3 regions of the Vibrio sp. QJM3NY_21 genome follow, and region 2 is predicted to be linked to each of the others. Evidence: predicted binding sites of a transcription regulator. Region 2 holds the regulator's gene; each other region holds the start of a gene.
What was found. Region 2 encodes PurR, which represses purine synthesis genes. Its sites were predicted from a motif close to TNANGNAAACGTTTNCNTNA; they were not measured.

Region 1 (2,277 bases), on a different replicon from region 2:
ACGAAGGACACATGAACCAACTACTCCCTGAAAGTATTCCTGAACAGATTTTTGAAAAAGCGTCTGCATTGGTTGTGTCTTCATACTTAATGCGCGGTAAGCCTGAAGATCCGATGCCAAAAGCGGTACAAAAAGCGATTGAATACGCGAAAGCGCACAATGTGCCAGTTGTACTGACGCTTGGTACGAAGTACGTGATCGAAGGTAACGCTGAATGGTGGCAAGAATACCTGAAAGAGAACGTAACCATCGTCGCAATGAACGAAGATGAAGGTGAAGCATTAACGGGTGAAAAAGATCCTTTGCTAGCGGCGAACAAAGCGCTTGAGTGGGTTGACCTAGTTCTGTGCACTGCAGGTCCTGTCGGCTTATACATGGCAGGCTACACTGACGAGCCAGCGAAACGCGAAACCACACTACCGTTATTACCGGGTAACATTCCTGAATTTAACAAATACGAATTCAGCCGTGCGATGCGTAAGCAAGACTGTAAAGACCCAGTCAAAGTGTACTCTCACATCGGCCCTTACTTAGGTGGCCCACTTGAGATTAAAAACACAAACGGTGCTGGTGATGGCGCGCTTTCGGCACTTCTACATGACATGGCAGCGAACAGTTACCATCACGTGAACGTACCGAATTCAGAGAAACACGAGCACGCGTGCTTAACTTACTCGTCACTGTCTCAAATTTGTAAGTACGCAAACCGCGTAAGCTACGAAGTATTGACTCAGCACTCTCCTCGCCTTTCTCGTGCACTACCAGAACGCGAAGATAGCTTAGAAGAAACATACTGGGATCGATAATCAACCATGCCAGGTTGTTAACTCATCAAAGTTGATGACCAGCTAGATTTTCCATTCCTGAAAGGCTGCTATATGCAGCCCTTTTTGTATTCAGTACTAATATAACTGCAGCTGAAGGTAGTCACATCGAATATTTTGCTCGTTTAACATTTGATCTCGCGCAATGACTCTTTAGATCTGTTATCTTCCAGCACATAATTCGTGTGGTTTGCCTTTACTTGGCAAATTTATGCAGTACTATCGCCACGCAAACGTTTACGTACCACCTTTCGGTTCTGATATAAGGATCAAATATGCTGTCTGATATTGATATTTGTCGCTCTACTCCCCTTAAAAACATCAGTGAAGTTGCCAAACAAGCTGGCCTGCAACACAACGAACATCAGCCATTAGGGCAATACAAATCTAAAGTGTCTCTGACATCACTTGAACGCCTCGCCAACCAACAAGATGGTAAATTGGTCGTGGTGACTGCTATCACACCAACGCCTCTTGGCGAAGGAAAAACCGTCACTACTATCGGTTTAGCGCAAGGCCTCGCAAAGATTAACCAATCTGCGATGGCCTGCATTCGCCAGCCTTCAATGGGCCCAGTATTTGGTGTCAAAGGCGGTGCTGCTGGCGGTGGTTACTCTCAAGTCGCCCCTATGGAGCAATTAAACCTTCACCTCACTGGTGACATTCATGCCGTGACAGCGGCTCATAACCTCGCCTCTGCAGCCATTGATGCACGCTTGTATCATGAGCAGCGTGAAGGATTAGAAGCCTTTGAAACGCGCTCTGGCTTAAAATCATTAGACATCGATCCAAGCAGAATCGTGTGGCGCCGTGTACTCGACCACAATGACCGCGCATTGCGCATGATCATAGTAGGCAAAAACGAAGCAGACAAAACAATTAATGGCCTTGAACGCGAAGACGGTTTTGATATCTCAGCCGCTTCAGAGCTGATGGCTATTCTCGCTCTTGCCGATGATCTACAAGATTTACGCAAGCGTATCGGCCGTGTGGTACTCGCATACAACAATCAAGGTTCGCCATTAACCGCAGAAGACTTCAACGTCGCGGGCGCTATGACAGTAACGATGAAGGACTCTATTGAACCAACATTGATGCAAACCCTTGAAGGCGTTCCTACTCTAATACACGCGGGGCCTTTCGCTAACATCGCACACGGTAACTCATCTATTATTGCTGATAAGATAGCGTTAAAGCTGAGTGACTTTGTGGTAACTGAAGGTGGTTTCGGCTCAGACATGGGTTTTGAGAAGGCGTGTAACATCAAGGTGAAAGCGTCGAACAAGAAGCCCGATTGCGCCGTAGTTGTCGCAACATTACGCGGATTAAAAGCCAACTCTGGTTTATACGATTTGAGACCGGGTACTCCATTACCTGATTCAATCTTTAATGACGATCAAGACGCGCTCACAGCAGGCTTTGAGAACCTTAAATGGCATATCAACAACGTTAA
Region 2 (2,277 bases):
CGGAATCGATCCCTGCTTTTTTCAACATACGCTCAGTGGCGAGCCGAAGGTTGGGCAGATCTTTGAGTCGAGTAGGCTTAGCTGAAGATTGCTCAGCTTTTTCTTCTTTAGCAAAACCCAGAGACGTCGTTGCAAGCTGCAAGATTTTCTCTTGGTCTTGCCACAGGCCTTCGGGTAAAGCGAAATATTTAGTAACGACAGGGAAACCACGTTTTTTGTAGACGTACGGTTGAAACCCTTGTTGTTCGAACTGTTTCGTTGTGCATTTGTCTGCTCGTATGTGCAGCTGGTCATTTACAACCAGAGCAAACATAGTGTCATCAGCAAAAAGACCGAAGCCACCAAACATCGAGCGTGATTTTATTTTTCCTAGGGATTCAAATAATTTCATTGAATCCTTTAGTATCGGTTTATCCATGTTATTTATCTCGGTGTATTTGAACTACGCCACCAAATAAGCAGGTCCGAGAGATTAGCAAAATGTTGCAATTAAATTGTCAATTAGCCGTAAATTACTAAATTATTAGTAGTTACTGCATTTTGCCATCGGTAACCCCGCTACCATACCAACGAGTGGTTTAGGCCGGAAGCTTTGCGTCTCACTCTTTCAAGTGATTTGCCCTGTGCGTGACTGATTGAATAGAATAAAGTTTTTGTTGAATGAGGCTCACACTTGTTATTTCAAAATGTGATATTGCTTCAATTAATGATCTTTCCAGTATGATACCAGGTTCATTCATGTTGTTGATAAAAAAAGCGCACCTAAAGGTGCGCTTAATTATATTAAACTGAATTTATCAATTAATTTAACGTTTTAACTGTGCTTCGCTCAACAATTTCAGGGTGCATTTCGAACACACGCTTTTCATGGTCTTTATCTTTAATGCGTTCTAACAAAATTTCGAAAGCGTTCTTACCAACACGACGTTTGGGTTGGTGAACCGTTGTTAACGGCGGAGAGAAGTATTCAGCCAACTCGATGTTGTCATAGCCGATCACTGAAATATCTTCAGGGATACGAATTCCTTTCTCTTGCAATCTGCTCATTAGGCCGAGTGCCATCGTGTCGTTAAAACAGAATACGGCCGTTGGGCGATCTACCATCTTAATGATTTTCTCTGCAGCAAGAACCGCAGTATCACACTCGAAGTTACCTTCAATGATCATGTTATCATCGGTAGCAATCTTAGCTTCGTTGAGTGCGCGTTTGTAACCCGCGATGCGTTCAACACATGCCGCTTTGTCTAAGTGGCCACTTAAACAAGCAATCTTGGAGTGACCGTGCTCAATGAGGTATTTGGTCGCTAGGTAACCACCTTCCTCAGAGTTGTCGATGATCTTATCTGCTTGAGAACTCTCAGGGCCCCAATCCATAATCACTTTAGGAATGTCAGCGTGACGGTCTAACATGCCTCTTAGCTCTTCAGTTAGGTCAGAACACATAACTAAGATGCCATCTACACGTTTCTCTGCAAGCATTCGAATGTAGTCACGTTGCTTCTCATAGATACCGCCCGTATTACACAGAATCAAAGTGTAACCTTGACGGTAGCAGTAGCTTTCAACACCATCGATAACTTCAGAGAAGAATAGGTTAGTTGATTGAGTAACTAGCATGCCGATAGTGCGGGTTGTATTGCACTTCAAACTACGAGCAACGGCACTTGGTGCATAGTTCAGTTCGTCTACGGCTTTATTTACTTTTTCTTGCGTCGCTTCTGCAACAAAGCGAGTTTTGTTGATTACGTGAGAAACGGTTGTTGTTGATACGCCTGCTAAGCGAGCGACATCTTTTATAGTGGCCATGGTTTTATCCTATTAGAAGCTACTTTCCCAAAGTACGGAATGAAGTAGCCGTTAAGCTACCTAACTAAGAGCTTAAATTTGTAGGGCTCTTTGGGTACTAAAGTGCTAAAAAACAAAAAACCGCTATTGAGCGGCTTGTCTTAACACCGAAATGCTCAAAACTATAATAAGCATAGCATTTCGTGAATGTTTCATATTTTATCGTTTGCGGTCACAATTTTAGACTGACTAGAAATTACTCGCAATAAAATTCACCCGGAAATCCGGGTGAATTGTCACATTCTTCTGAATTTATTTAACGAGTCATCCAATAAGCTTATTCACCAGCAAGGTATTGGGTGTCCAATTTGCAGAATGCAAGTAGCAGAGATGAGACTGAAGCGTAGAAACCGAATTCGTCAACGTCATGACATTTAACGTTGAACTTTGGTACCCAAGTAAGAAGTTGTTGCTCGATAAATTGCTGTTGAA
Region 3 (2,277 bases), 470 kb from region 2:
CTCAGCACATGGATAACCATCCACTACGCTCTGAAATTATTGCGACGGCACTGGCTAACCAAATGGTTAACGAAATGGGTTGTAACTTTGTTACTCGTCTGCAAGAAGAGACGGGTGCAAATATCGTTGATATTGCAAATGCTTACGCGGCATCACGTGAAATCTACGGTCTTGGCCATGTTCTGAAGAGCATCCGTGAACTGGATAATGTTTCAAGTTCTGAAGCTCAATATGAATTGATTTACCATGTTCGCCGTACACTTCGTCGCTTGGCTCGTTGGTTGCTAAGAAACCGTACCGGTAAACAGTCAGTGAAAGCACTGATTGAACTTTACCAAGGTGATGTTCTAACTATCACAGAGAAACTGGATGAAAACCTAGTGGCTTCTGAAGTAGAAGAGCATAACGCAATGGCACAGCTATGGATTGACCAAGGCGTAAACGCTGAGTTGGCTAATTCAGTTGCACGTTTGTCTAGCTTGTACTCGGCACTGGATATATCCACAGTGGCTCGTGAAACAGGTAAAACAGTACAACAAGCGTCCAAGCTTTACTTCAACCTTGGTGACCGCTTGTCTTTGCACTGGTTCTTGAAGCAAATCAATGGCCAAGCAGTAGACAACAACTGGCAAGCATTGGCACGTGCCGCATTCAGAGAAGATCTGGATTGGCAGCAACGTCAGTTAACTGGCCAAGTACTTAACTGCGGTTGTGCTTCAGATATTGATGTGATTAAAGCGCTTGATGATTGGATGGAAAGCAACTCGGTTTCTCTGCATCGTTGGGAAAGCATCTTGAACGAATTCAAAGTAGGTTCGGTTCATGAGTTTGCTAAGTTCTCAGTAGCACTACGTGAATTGATGCTACTGAATCTAAATTGCATGTCGACAGACTAGCGATTAGATAAAAACTAAAAGAAACAAGGGCAGGCCATTAGGTCTGCCTTTTTTGTTTGGCAGAACAGTGTTATTTGGCTGAATAGTCAATGACGTGTCCAATTATTTCGTTGAGTCACTTATACTCGGTCAAGTTAGCTTCTAATTGGTCGAGCTGGCTGATGCTCGTTACATAAATGATAGTCAAATGGACCATCCGTTGGAGGATACGGTAACGTTTGCTTAATAATAAACCTCTTTCGTTAGCAAACTCGATTATCTTACCCTTACAGACAGTAATAGATTGAATAGTTGGGTAAATAAGTAAATAATATCGCCCCGTTTACACGGCGCTTTTTTCTATCGGAGGCACAATGCTTTACCGTCTAGCCAGAACTGGCTTTTTCCAACTTGATGCCGAAAAGGCTCATGATCTTGCAATTCAAAATTTCAAACGCTTCACTGGCACACCTATTGATCTTTTGTATCGCCAACAATTACCTCACCGACCTGTAGAGTGCATGGGTCTTACTTTTAAAAACCCAGTTGGCCTTGCTGCCGGCCTAGACAAAAACGGCGAATGTATTGATGCATTTGGCGCAATGGGTTTTGGCTTTGTAGAAGTAGGGACTGTGACTCCTCGTCCACAAGCAGGTAATGACAAACCACGTTTGTTCCGTCTTGTTGAAGCCGAAGGTATTATCAATCGTATGGGTTTTAACAACCTAGGCGTAGATAACCTAATTGAGAATGTTAAGAAGTCGAACTATGACGGCATCTTAGGCATCAATATTGGTAAGAACAAAGACACGCCAATTGAAAAGGGCGCAGAAGATTACATTATCTGTATGGAGAAGGTTTACCAATACGCGGGTTACATTGCGGTAAATATCTCTTCACCAAATACTCCAGGACTTCGTTCGCTACAATATGGCGAAGCACTTGATGATCTGTTGTCTGAACTAAAAACCAAGCAATCTGAATTAGAAGCGAAGCATGGCAAATATGTCCCGCTTGCTCTTAAGATCGCGCCGGATCTAAGTGATGACGAAATCAGTCAGATTTGCGAATCATTGATCAAAAATAAGATCGACGGTGTGATCGCAACAAACACAACATTAGATCGCAGCATTGTTGAAGGCATGAAGCATTGCGATGAAGCGGGTGGCCTTAGTGGACGTCCGGTTCAATCTCGCAGTACTGAAGTTGTTCGTAAACTTCACGAAGAGCTGGGTGACCAATTACCGATCATCGGGGTAGGCGGTGTTGACTCTTACGTTGCTGCAAAAGAGAAAATGATGGCGGGCGCGAAGCTTGTACAAGTTTACTCTGGTTTCATCTACAAAGGTCCAGGCCTTGTAGGCGACATCGTCAAAAATCTATAGTTCGTAAAAACGATCTT

Region 1: the regulator PurR is predicted to act here: its motif matches at 1,050-1,069, upstream of AC3CID_RS19940 (formate--tetrahydrofolate ligase).
Region 3: the regulator PurR is predicted to act here: its motif matches at 1,103-1,122, upstream of pyrD (quinone-dependent dihydroorotate dehydrogenase).

Annotation. Positions count from the first base shown of each region.
Region 1 covers NZ_CM173514.1:952,311-954,587, forward strand. The annotation lists gene AC3CID_RS19935 (inosine/guanosine kinase) at 1-806, shown strand, start outside; gene AC3CID_RS19940 (formate--tetrahydrofolate ligase) at 1,100-2,277, shown strand, end outside.
Region 2 covers NZ_CM173513.1:2,328,356-2,330,632, reverse strand. The annotation lists gene AC3CID_RS10255 (TfoX/Sxy family DNA transformation protein) at 1-418, opposite strand, end outside; cyclic di-GMP riboswitch class I at 546-631, opposite strand; gene purR (HTH-type transcriptional repressor PurR) at 802-1,806, opposite strand; gene torD (molecular chaperone TorD) at 2,123-2,277, opposite strand, start outside.
Region 3 covers NZ_CM173513.1:1,855,536-1,857,812, reverse strand. The annotation lists gene AC3CID_RS08505 (NAD-glutamate dehydrogenase) at 1-896, shown strand, start outside; gene pyrD (quinone-dependent dihydroorotate dehydrogenase) at 1,250-2,260, shown strand.